4 regions of the Enterobacter sp. CFEC122 genome follow, and region 1 is predicted to be linked to each of the others. Evidence: predicted binding sites of a transcription regulator. Region 1 holds the regulator's gene; each other region holds the start of a gene.
What was found. The regulator CRP, encoded in region 1, controls carbon source genes, mostly activating them, when cyclic AMP is high. The targets are predictions, from matches to a motif close to ATGTGANNNNNNTCACAT.

Region 1 (3,133 bases):
CCATGCCCATCAGGCTGGCGATACTGAGCATCACGCTAATTCGTGCGGCATTGCGCAGGGCGGACGATTTGAGAGACAGATAGCTTTTGAGCGCGGGCAACAGGGGAAGCCGTTTTTGTTTATCTGCCATCAGGTCGCGGGAATAAAGCGGGCGCTGGGTGCGCAGCACGCGGGCGATGCGGCTAAAGTGCCAGGCGGCAAACTGGCCGACCGGGTTATCCGGATGCTGACGGGCGATTTTCTCCAGCGCGCCGAGCTGTTTTTCCATGTTAAAGCGCGTGGGATAGCGGTGGTAGAGAATATCGTCAGCCAGCACGCGCAGGCGTGCCGAGACGGTCTGCGCGTTCCAGCGGATCACCGCTTCGGCGTGGCTGCGCTCAACCAGCTTTTGCACCTCCTGCGGGTGGTGCAGGCTAACGGAGATATGCTCCTGCAGATCCAGGCCTACCTGGAAGGTGCGCAGCAGCCGTTTGTACTCGTGGTTCTTGTTGGCGGCGAGCATATGCAGCTGCTGATAGCACTGGCTTATCAGATCCACCACCTTCTGCTGGCGCGTCAGCAGCGGCGGTAAGGCTTTTTCCGGATCGGTATGCTGGGTGAGCAGGGTGTATTTGGCTTCGCAGTATTCCGCCAACTGCACATAGAGCAGGCTCAGGGATTCGCGCAGCGGCTGTTCCCGCCACAGCCAGAACCAGAACCAGTTAAACAGCCCGTACCACAGTGTCCCCAGAGCGTAGATCAGCAGCGGCTCCCACACCGGCATATTCCCGGCGAGGCTCAGCGTGAAGATGGCCGCAATCAGCGAGGCGGGTAGCAGGCGGGCGTGCAGCGAGCTGATTTCCGCCGTGACGCCGAGCGTCATCGCCAGCACCGTCAGGATCAGCGGCAGCGGGATGTCCCGGGCCAGTAAAAGCTGTACGGCAAGGCTACAGCCAGCAAACAGGCAGCCGCCCACGATCAGTCGTTTGAAAAAGCGCTTATGCGGTGTGTCCAGGCCGGCAATGTTGCAGCAGGCGGGCACGAGGGAAAAGAGCAGGCCTTGCTGAAGGTGTCCGAGGATCAGGCCGATGGCCACGGGTAGACACAACACCAGCGTTTGTCGCAGTGCGTAGTTGACTTCCGGGTGATAGATCAGCCTGCGCCACATGAGGAGTAGAGACAAAAACGGCGTGACACCTTGCGATGGCACGCCGTTTAAGCGGAATTAACGCGTTCCGTAGACCACGATGGTTTTACCGTGGGCGGAGATCAGGTTTTGATCTTCCAGCATTTTCAGGATACGGCCCACTGTTTCACGGGAGCAACCGACGATCTGACCAATTTCCTGACGGGTAATTTTAATTTGCATGCCGTCCGGATGGGTCATGGCGTCCGGCTGTTTCGCCAGGTTCAGCAGAGTTTGTGCGATGCGGCCCGTCACGTCCAGGAAGGCGAGGTTGCCCACTTTCTCTGAGGTGACCTGCAGACGGCGCGCCATCTGGGAAGAGAGACGCATCAGAATGTCAGGGTTAACCTGAATCAGCTGACGGAACTTCTTGTAAGAAATTTCAGCCACTTCACATGCTGTCTTTGCACGAACCCAGGCGCTACGTTCCTGGCCCTCTTCAAACAGGCCCAGTTCACCGATGAAATCGCCCTGGTTCAGATAAGAAAGGATCATCTCTTTCCCTTCTTCATCTTTGATCAGCACTGCCACCGAGCCTTTAACGATGTAATACAACGTTTCCGCTTTTTCACCCTGGTGAATCAGCGTGCTCTTTGATGGGTACTTATGAATGTGGCAATGAGACAAGAACCATTCGAGAGTCGGGTCTGTTTGCGGTTTGCCAAGCACCATGCGCTGTTATCCTCTGTTATAAGCTGTCACCAGAGTCATCAGATGCATCCGGACTCTGGGGTTGCAATCGAATTCTTACCCATACCCTGGGAAGTCGGCTACCGTAACGTTTCGCAGCCAGTAAAGTTTGATGTCCTCTGCATACATGTGTAACGTCAATGTATTACTGTAGCATCCTGAGTGTTTTAGCATAGCTTTCGCCGCGTGTCTCCTGGTGTCTCGCTTCAGCATGATGCAGGTCGCCTTCCATTGCGAGAAATGTAACGCACGCGTAATCTGTCACCAAAAATGCAACGTTGGAGTTTAAGAATATGCAAGCGCGCGTGAAGTGGGTTGAAGGTTTAACGTTCCTGGGCGAGTCCGCGTCAGGGCATCAGATTTTGATGGATGGTAACTCCGGCGATAAAGCGCCCAGCCCAATGGAAATGGTGCTGATGGCGGCAGGGGGATGCAGCGCCATTGACGTGGTGTCGATTCTGCAAAAAGGCCGTCATGACGTGACGGATTGTGAGGTCAAACTCACGTCAGAACGCCGCGAAGAGGCGCCACGCCTGTTCACCCACATCAATCTGCACTTTGTGGTCACCGGTAAAGAACTGAAAGACGCGGCGGTTTCACGTGCGGTGGACCTGTCTGCGGAGAAGTACTGCTCTGTCGCGTTAATGCTGGAGAAAGCGGTAAAAATCACCCATTCGTATGAAGTGATCGAGGCTTAATGTTTTGGCGGGTGGCGCTTCGCTGACCCGCCCTACAAAAGCACGACCGTAGGCCCGGTAAGCGCAGCGCCACCGGGCAAAAAACTCACGCGATCTGTTTCCCTTCCATCAATCGCTCCACCAGCGGCGTCATGATGAGCTCCATCGCCAGCCCCATTTTTCCGCCCGGTACGACTAATGTATTCATGTGAGAAATAAACGAGCCCTGCAGCATCGCCAGCAGCCAGGGGTAGTCAATGCCTTCGAGATTGCGGAAATGGATCACCACAAAGCTCTCATCCAGGGATGGGATACTTTTGGCCGCGAACGGGTTGGAGGTGTCCACCGTCGGCACGCGCTGGAAGTTGATATGGGTGCGGGAAAACTGCGGCGTCAGGAAGTTGATGTAGTCTTCCATGGAGCGCACCACCGAATCCATCACTGCTTCGCGCGAGTGGCCGCGCTCGCTCATGTCACGCGTCAGCTTCTGGATCCACTCCAGGTTAACGATAGGCACCACGCCAACCAGCAGATCCACGTGGCGCGCCACGTCGTGCTGCGGCGTGACCACGCCGCCGTGTAATCCTTCGTAGAACAGCAC
Region 2 (3,133 bases), on a different contig from region 1:
GTGCGTTTCAAAGGCGATGACGCGAAAGCAGACAAAACCTATGAAAACGCTAACGCCCTGACGCCGGAAGACGTCACCGAAACGGTCTGGTGGGTGGCGACGCTGCCAAAACACGTCAACATCAATACCGTAGAAATGATGCCGGTCAGCCAGAGTTTTGCCGGGCTTAGCGTCCATCGTAGCTAACGCTGCCCTTCCCGGCCTGCGGGCCGGGTCTGTTTCGGGTTATAAAAGAATGGTAGTATGTTCAGGCTAACTCTCTGAGAAATGACAACTCATGGCCGCTGAATCGCAACTCAATCCCACCCAGCCCGTAAACCAGCAAATCTATCGCATTTTGCGACGTGATATTGTCCATTGCCTGATCCCACCGGGAACGCCGCTTTCTGAAAAAGAGGTGTCCGTGCGTTTTGACGTTTCCCGTCAGCCGGTGCGTGAAGCGTTTATTAAGCTTGCGGAAAACGGTCTGATTCAGATCCGCCCGCAGCGCGGCAGCTATGTGAACAAAATTTCACTCTCTCAGGTGCGCAACGGCTGTTTTGTTCGCCAGGCCATTGAATGCGCGGTGGCGCGGCGTGCCGCAACGCTCATCAACGACAAGCAGTGTTACCTGCTGGAGCAAAACCTGCATCAGCAGCGGATTGCGATTGACCGTAAGCAGCTGAATGATTTCTTCCAGCTAGATGATGAATTCCACCAGAAGCTGGCGCAGATTGCAGATTGCCAGCTGGCCTGGGACACCATCGAAAACATCAAGGCCACCATCGACCGCGTGCGTTATATGAGTCTCGATCACGTCTCTCCACCGGAAATGCTGCTCCGACAACACCATGATATTTTCAGCGCGCTGGAAAAACGCGACCCGGACGGCGTGGAAAAAGCGATGACGCTGCATCTGCAGGAAATTAGCGAATCCGTGCAGCTGATTCGTCAGGAAAATAGCGAGTGGTTTAGCGAAGAATAATATTTCGCCGCGCCCTTTCGGGTGCGGCGAGAGGGTTAGCGAACGACTAACACCGGAATGGTTGCGTAGCGCAGGATAGATTCCGCATTTGATCCCAGCAGATGGGTGGTGATGCCCGGATTTTTCGACCCGATGACGATCGCGTCATATTCCCCCTCTTTGCTCAGCCTGATAATTTCATCGCGGACGTTGCCAAAGCGAACCAGGCTGTCAATTTTCTCCGGCGAGATGTCGAACAGCCTTTTTAAGGCGTTCATTTTCTTCCCGGATTCCTCAGTCATATATTCTTCGAACTTTTTAATATCGGCGTTAAAACCGCGCAGCAGGGATCGGCTGCTGGTCGGCAGAATATTGACCAGGGTAATCGACGCGCCCTCGGCCTTCGCGAGGTTAGCCGCGTGGCGAACCGCTTTGTCACTCAAATCCATTTCAAATACATCAACAGGCATCAAAATCTTCTTATACATAAGCCTGGCTCCTTATTCCGATGAAAGGGTTATTTCCTGTATCCAGAATGGCACCGGGAAAATAAACCAACCCTCAACGCTTCCCTGATGAAACTATCAGTTAATGAAAATAACGGTCTGCTTTGTCAATTGCTGTCGTGAACCGTCAGCACCCGACGCAATAAAGAAAAAAGTGTGAGTTTGATCAAAAACAAAAACATCTGATGCAGACAGGCGTATTTATATGCCCCGTGAACGGCAACCCTGAAATAACGCCGTAACGAACAGGTTAGAGAGGAGAAAATACCATGATGACATACGACCGTAACCGCAATGCAATCACCACCGGCAGCCGCGTCATGATTAACGGCACAGGCAAAACTGGCGTGATTAAAGCGATCCACAGCGACGGGCTGGATGCCGCGCAGGTGCGCCGCAGCAAAACGGTTGAAGTGGAAGGATGCGAAGGTAAGTTCGAACCGATTGAGCTGATTCGCCTGGGTATGCACTAAACGGTGCGCAGAGATGCCGCCGCGAACGGCGGCATGTACTGAATTACCGTTGAGACACGTACTGCGCCACGGTCGCTTTCGCGCCCTTTTGCAGCAGCGTCTGGTATGCCTTCATCACCGCATCAACAAAGACGGCTTCACGCGGTAGCTCCTTGCCGAAGATGGCCTCGATGCCGAGCAGCGCCCTGACCCGGCTTTCCCCTTCCGCACTGCCTTTAACCGCCGCCTGAATCACTGCCAGCTGCGGATCGCTCACGTCAATCGCGTTACCCTGCTCGTCCACGCCGCCGACATAGCGCATCCACCCTGCCACGCCCAGCGCCAGCAGCGGGAAAGGCTTCTGATACACTAGGTGCCAGCGCACGGAATCCAGCATGCGCTGCGGAAGCTTCTGGCTGCCGTCCATTGCAATTTGCCAGGTCCGATGGCGCAGGGCCGGGTTGCTGTAGCGGGCAATCAGGAGATCGGCATAGCGTCCTAAATCGACGCCTTTGACCTTCAGCGTAGGCGCCTGCTCGTTAAGCATCAGGGCGTGCGCGGCGACGCGGTAGTTTTCATCTTCCATACAGTCGTTAATATGCTGATAGCCCGCCAGATAGCCCAGGTACGCCAGGAATGAGTGGCTGCCGTTAAGCATGCGCAGCTTCATCTCTTCAAACGGAATAACATCTGACACCAGCTCGGCTCCGGCTTTTTCCCACGCTGGACGGCCGGCCACAAAGTTATCTTCGATCACCCACTGACGGAACGGTTCACAGGCCACCGCCGCCGGATCGCGCACGCCGGTAAGCTGTTCAATTTTATCCAGCGTGTCGGGGGTGACCGCAGGCACGATGCGATCCACCATCGTTGACGGGAAAGTAACGTGGGATTCGATCCAGTCCGCCAGCTCACCGTCTACCGCACGGGCGTACGCGCAGGTGACATTGCGCATCACGTGACCGTTCTCCGGCATGTTATCGCAGGACATCACGCTAAACGCCGGCAGACCCGCCGCCTTACGCCGCGCCAGCGCTTCCACGACCACACCCGGCGCAGATTTTGGCTGGTGCGGGTTTTGCAGGTCTGCGACGATAAACGGATGATCGAGCATCAGCTGCCCTGTCGCCGGGGAATGGCAGTACCCTTTCTCGGTGATGGTCAGCGAGACAATCGCCACCTGCGGTTCGCACATCGCGGCCAGCACGGTCTCGAGCCCGTCAACCTGCGCA
Region 3 (3,133 bases), on a different contig from region 1:
GAAAGCCCGGTCACGACAATGAGTTTGTCGCGAGGGATTATGAGGTTGATATTCTTGAGATTGTGGGTGCGGGCGCCCCGAACTTCGATCTTATCCATTCACCTTTCCCGGTTGGAACACGGATTGCCTGGTTTGTTTGAAGGACAAACGGCTGTCAGAAACGGCTAATTATGACACAATTTGACCTGTTTGAATATACAGTATTGGAATGCATTTTCTGACGGACTGTGTAACAATGTTATGTTCGCACGAGAACTCTGGAATCCATCTCGCAGCTATCAAAATGCAGCGTGGAAATGGTACACTCGCGCGTTTACACTATTAAGAAACGTATTCAGGAGACACGAACATGGCCAGCAGAGGCGTAAACAAGGTGATTCTCGTCGGTAATCTGGGCCAGGACCCGGAAGTACGCTACATGCCGAGTGGTGGCGCAGTTGCCAACATTACGCTGGCTACTTCCGAATCCTGGCGTGATAAAGCGACCGGTGAGATGAAAGAGCAGACCGAATGGCACCGCGTTGTGCTGTTTGGCAAACTGGCAGAAGTGGCCGGTGAGTATCTGCGTAAAGGTTCTCAGGTCTATATCGAAGGCCAGCTGCGTACCCGCAAATGGACCGATCAGTCCGGTGCTGAGAAGTACACCACTGAAGTCGTGGTTAACGTCGGCGGCACCATGCAGATGCTGGGTGGCCGTCAGGGCGGTGGCGCACCAGCAGGTGGCGGCCAGCAGCAGGGCGGTTGGGGTCAGCCTCAGCAGCCACAGGGCGGCAACCAGTTCAGCGGCGGCGCGCAGTCTCGTCCGCAGCAGCAGTCTGCTCCGGCGCCGTCTAACGAACCGCCAATGGATTTCGACGACGACATTCCGTTCTGATTTGTGCGTCCTTCAAACAAAAAACCCAGACATCGTCTGGGTTTTTTTATTCCATAAAGGGATCAGGTAATCACCATTGGCCAGTCTGGTGGCGTGTGGCTCATCGCTTCAACCATCACCACTTTGATATTTTCCCAGACGGCGGCGATATCCAGCAGGGTAATGCCAAGCAGCCCCGTTGCAAACCAACATGCTGCACCCAGCCCCAACAGCGTGCTGATGACAGCGAGACCCGCGTAGTCAGATTTACGAAACTGAATGTTCAGCGTGCTGGCCAAAAACATCAGTACCGCACTCAACAAAGGCCAGCGCAGGAGAACCATGCTGGTAGTAATGGTTGCCATAAACCCATCCTCTACAAAACAGACGACCTGAATGAAACGGTGTTTCTCGTTACAGAATATGTGTGAACTATATCACATTTGTTGATTTATTCGCCAGTGTCTGTGCGATCAAAAAACGGTTTTTATTCCTCAGGTAAAGAGTGTGTGCAGGCTGGCCCTGCCTTCGGCGCGCGAGGAGGCGCCCCCCAGCGTGCCGGAAACGTCCATCGGGCTAGTGGTGATACCTCAAATTCGGTTTTTATAAGAGGGGCTCAGTCGAATCATAAAATAGTGCGGCGAAGACTGATTATTTATAAATCAACGCACACAATGCCCCACAGTAAATAGCATAAAACGTCATGATAAAGGTGCGCTTTTTTCATGCTGCCAGAAGTTTGGCTTAATCAACGATCGTCTGTTGTGTTATCTTCCCTCCGCCCTCGAGGGCTGGATAATTATTTTCCTTAATTGAAACGGAACGAATACTTACAGTTTCACTTACGGGAAAATATTATCGTCATAACGAAATTTAAGATTTTTAATACGAAAAGTCAGTTGCTAACTTCGCATGATTCATGCAACGTAATCACCTGTTTAACACAGCATCCGGCCTTCATTACTACAGGCGTACAACATGCAGGGATATAGGGCGGGAAATGAATCGTAGCGCGCGGCGCAAGATGCTCAGGGTGGTAGGGATCATCATGGTAGTTATGCTGCCGGTGATGCTTGCGCTATGGTTTGCCCAGCTAAGAGCCGTGTCTGAAACAAGCGCCCAGCTACGGACATTTGCTGAACTGGCTTTAGACAAAACTGAGCTGGTTATACAACAGGTTGATCTGGCCCGGGACGAGGCCGAAAAATATCGGGGCGAGCTCTGTACCCCGGGACACCGTCAATATATGTTGAACGTTGTTCGTGGTCGCCTGTTTGTTGCCGATTTAATTTACGCTGAAGGTCAGAATTTTCTTTGTTCGACCGTTTTTACACCGGATCAACCCTACGCCATACCCGTCGCTAATTACACGCGAAAACCTGACGTCGCTATCTATTATTATCGCGACACCCCATTTTATACTGGCTATAAAATGACATATATGCAGCGCGGAAATTATGTAGTGGTCGTTAATCCACTTTCATACAGCGAAGTCATGTCCGCGGATCATTCTCTCTCGTGGGGGGTTTACGACACGGTAACCAATGCTTTCTTTTCCGTCAGTCAGAAAGCCAACGTTTCGTTATTAAATTCGCTGATTCGGGATAAGGAATCGGTATTTCAAAAAGATAACCGCTTTTATACGATCGTCACATCCCCTAAAAGACCGATTGCGGCCATCGTGTCGACATCGAATAAACGCTTTTATGAAACGCTTTATCATCAGGCGACATTAACGCTGCCGCTGGGCATGATCTGCAGCATTATTATTTTGTTGGTCTGGTCCCGTACTCATCGTGAGCTTAATTCGCCGGGGCGTTTACTGCACCGGGCGCTGAACAAACGCCAGCTTTGCGTGCACTATCAACCGATTATTGATATCAAGAACAACCGGTGTGTCGGCGCGGAGGCGTTGTTACGCTGGCCGGGTTTTAACGGGCAGGTGATGAGCCCGGCTGAATTTATTCCGCTGGCTGAAAATGAGGGGATGAGCGAGCGGATTACGGATTACGTCGTTGAGGAAGTGTTCAGCGATTTGGGCCATTTCCTGGCCGAGCATCCGCATCTCTATATTTCGATTAACCTGTCGGCCACGGATTTCCACTCCTCGCGGCTGATCGCCATGATTTCTGAGAAGGCTCGCCACTACGCCGTCCGCGCGCAGCAAATCAAAATTGAAGTGACGGAACGCGGTTTTATCGATGTGCCTAAAACCACGCCGGTGATTCAGGCTTTCCGTCAGGCGGGGTATGAAGTGGCGATCGATGATTTCGGTACCGG
Region 4 (3,133 bases), on a different contig from region 1:
ATCAAAAACCGCATTATTGCCGAATCCATCAGCCTGCCTGAAATTCCGGCAGAGGTGCTGGCGCGCTACCCGGGCGTGGTGGAATCCATCGCCAAGCTGGAAGCAGAAGGTTTCCCAATCTTTGCGTATGACGGCTCGCTGGGCGGCAAGTATCCAGTGATCTGCGTCGTGCTGTTTAACCCGACCAACGGCACCTGCTTCGCCTCCTTCGGCGCGCACCCGGACTTCGGCGTGGCGCTGGAGCGTACCGTTACCGAGCTGCTCCAGGGCCGTAGCCTGAAAGATCTCGACGTGTTTACGCCGCCAACGTTTGACGATGAAGAAGTGGCCGAGCATACCAACCTCGAAACCCACTTCATCGATTCCAGCGGCTTAATTTCCTGGGATATGTTCAAGCAGGACGCGGACTATCCGTTCGTGGACTGGAGCTTTGCCGGTACCACGGAAGAAGAGTTCGCGACGCTGATGGCGATCTTTAACGCGGAAGACCAGGAAGTGTACATTGCCGATTACGAGCACCTGGGCGTTTACGCGTGCCGCATCATCGTGCCTGGCATGTCTGATATCTATCCGGCGGAAGATCTGTGGCTGGCAAACAACAGCATGGGCGCGCATCTGCGAGAAACGCTGCTGGCTCTGCCGGGCAGCGAATGGGAGAAAGAAGATTATCTGAACCTGATCGCCCAGCTGGACGAAGAAGGCCACGATGATTTCACCCGCGTACGCGAACTCCTGGGCCTGGCGACCGGTAAAGACAACGGCTGGTACACCCTGCGCATCGGTGAGTTGAAAGCGATGCTGGCCCTGGCGGGCGGCGATCTGGATCAGGCCCTGGCCTGGACCGAGTGGACCATGGAGTTCAACCAGTCGGTCTTCTCTGCCGAGCGCACCAACTATTACCGCTGCCTGCAAACCCTGCTGCTGCTTGCACAGGAAGAGGATCGCGAACCGCTGCAATATCTGAATGCTTTCGTGCGTATGTACGGCGCTGAGGCCGTTGAAGCAGCCAGCGCAGCCCTGAGCGGCGAAGCGCCGTTCTATGGCCTGCAGGCTGTTGATAGCGATCTGAAAGCCTTCCCGGCGCATCAGTCGCTGCTGAAGGCCTACGAAAAGCTGCAGAAAGCAAAAGCCGCTTACTGGTCAAAATAAGCGCACATAACATTACCAGCAGTAGGCGTATTCAATCGTCTGGGCTATATTACGGGGCAATTTCATTGCCCCTTTTTTTATTTCCTTCGGCAATGATTGTTGATTGTAATAATAAAGTTAAACACGGGTAAATATAATAATATTGATCTGGGCTTTACTGTTACTTTTTATGGTTAATACTCCATATTAATTAACTGATAAAGAGGTGGCCGAACGAAAAAATTCAACTCTTTTCATAACTTTTAAAATTTATTTTTATACGGATAATCAAATACTTACTCCGCATTTGCTGTAAATCCATACACATTGCGGGCCTATAAGCCAGGCGAGATATGATCTATATCAATTTCTCTTCTATAATGCTTTGTTAGTATCTCGTCGCCGACTTAATAAAGAGAGAGTTAGTGTGAAAGCTGACAACCCTTTTGATCTTTTACTCCCTGCTGCGATGGCCAAAGTTGCCGAAGAAGCAGGTGTCTATAAAGCAACGAAACACCCGATGAAGACGTTCTATCTGGCGATCACGGCTGGTGTGTTCATCTCTATCGCTTTCGTCTTCTACATCACCGCCACCACCGGTACTGCCGGAATGCCTTTCGGCATGGCCAAACTGATTGGCGGCATTTGTTTCTCACTGGGTCTGATTCTTTGCGTCATTTGCGGCGCCGACCTCTTCACCTCAACGGTGCTGATTGTCGTGGCAAAGGCGAGCGGAAGAATTACCTGGGGTCAGCTGGCACGTAACTGGCTTAATGTTTACGTGGGTAACCTGGTTGGTTGTCTGCTCTTTGTTTTGTTGATGTGGCTTTCTGGCGAGTACATGACCGCCAACGGTGGCTGGGGCCTTAACGTCCTGCAAACCGCCGACCACAAAATGCACCACACATTTATCGAAGCCGTTGCTCTCGGCATCCTCGCTAACCTGATGGTCTGCCTGGCTGTATGGATGAGCTACTCGGGTCGTAGCCTGATGGACAAAGCCTTAATTATGGTTCTGCCGGTTGCGATGTTTGTTGCCAGCGGCTTTGAGCACAGTATCGCCAATATGTTCATGATCCCAATGGGCATTGTTATCCGCGACTTTGCGAGCCCGGAGTTCTGGACCGCAGTTGGTTCATCCCCGGAAAGTTTCTCACACCTGACTATTATGAATTTCATTACTGATAACCTGATCCCTGTCACTATCGGGAACATTATCGGTGGGGGTCTGTTAGTTGGGTTGACATACTGGGTCATTTACCTGCGTGGCGACGATCATCATTGATGGTTTTCTCAGGCAGTAAATAAAAAATCCACTTAAGAAGGTAGGTGTTACATGTCCGAGCTTAATGAAAAGTTAGCCACAGCCTGGGAAGGTTTTGCGAAAGGTGACTGGCAGAATGAAGTAAACGTACGTGACTTCATTCAGAAAAACTATACCCCGTATGAAGGTGACGAATCCTTCCTGGCTGGCGCAACTGACGCGACCACCAAGCTGTGGGACAGCGTAATGGAAGGCGTTAAACTGGAAAACCGCACTCACGCGCCAGTTGATTTTGACACCTCCGTTGCTTCCACCATCACTTCTCACGATGCTGGCTATATCAACAAAGCCCTTGAGAAAATCGTTGGTCTGCAGACTGAAGCACCACTGAAACGCGCAATCATCCCGTTCGGTGGTATTAAAATGGTTGAAGGTTCATGCAAAGCGTATAACCGCGAGCTGGACCCAATGCTGAAAAAAATCTTCACCGAATACCGCAAAACCCACAACCAGGGCGTATTCGATGTTTACACCAAAGACATTCTGAACTGCCGTAAATCTGGCGTTCTGACTGGTCTGCCAGATGCATATGGCCGTGGCCGTATCATCGGTGACTACCGTCGCGTTGCGCTGTACGGTATCGACTTCCTGATGAAAGACAAGTACGCGCAGTTTGTTTCCCTGCAGTCCGATCTGGAAAACGGCGTAAACCTGGAAGCGACTATCCGTCTGCGTGAAGAA

Region 2: ydfZ (putative selenium delivery protein YdfZ) is a predicted target of CRP. The motif match lies at 1,604-1,621, and genes of this name have one in related genera.
Region 3: ACVCAM_RS15080 (YjcB family protein) is a predicted target of CRP. The motif match lies at 1,279-1,296, and genes of this name have one in related genera.
Region 4: focA (formate transporter FocA) is a predicted target of CRP. The motif match lies at 1,480-1,497, and genes of this name have one in related genera.

Annotation. Positions count from the first base shown of each region.
Region 1 covers NZ_JBRIQR010000028.1:55,546-58,678, forward strand. The annotation lists gene ACVCAM_RS18340 (YccS/YhfK family putative transporter) at 1-1,147, opposite strand, end outside; gene crp (cAMP-activated global transcriptional regulator CRP) at 1,205-1,837, opposite strand; gene ACVCAM_RS18350 (OsmC family protein) at 2,149-2,553, shown strand; gene ACVCAM_RS18355 (phosphoribulokinase) at 2,639-3,133, opposite strand, start outside.
Region 2 covers NZ_JBRIQR010000015.1:114,119-117,251, reverse strand. The annotation lists gene ydfG (bifunctional NADP-dependent 3-hydroxy acid dehydrogenase/3-hydroxypropionate dehydrogenase YdfG) at 1-186, shown strand, start outside; gene ACVCAM_RS12790 (GntR family transcriptional regulator) at 278-964, shown strand; gene ACVCAM_RS12785 (universal stress protein) at 1,000-1,431, opposite strand; gene ydfZ (putative selenium delivery protein YdfZ) at 1,719-1,922, shown strand; gene ACVCAM_RS12775 (mannitol dehydrogenase family protein) at 1,966-3,133, opposite strand, start outside.
Region 3 covers NZ_JBRIQR010000020.1:5,658-8,790, reverse strand. The annotation lists gene uvrA (excinuclease ABC subunit UvrA) at 1-98, opposite strand, end outside; gene ssb1 (single-stranded DNA-binding protein SSB1) at 350-874, shown strand; gene ACVCAM_RS15080 (YjcB family protein) at 937-1,218, opposite strand; gene ACVCAM_RS15075 (EAL domain-containing protein) at 1,854-3,133, shown strand, end outside.
Region 4 covers NZ_JBRIQR010000001.1:236,110-239,242, reverse strand. The annotation lists gene ycaO (30S ribosomal protein S12 methylthiotransferase accessory factor YcaO) at 1-1,149, shown strand, start outside; gene focA (formate transporter FocA) at 1,556-2,413, shown strand; gene pflB (formate C-acetyltransferase) at 2,465-3,133, shown strand, end outside.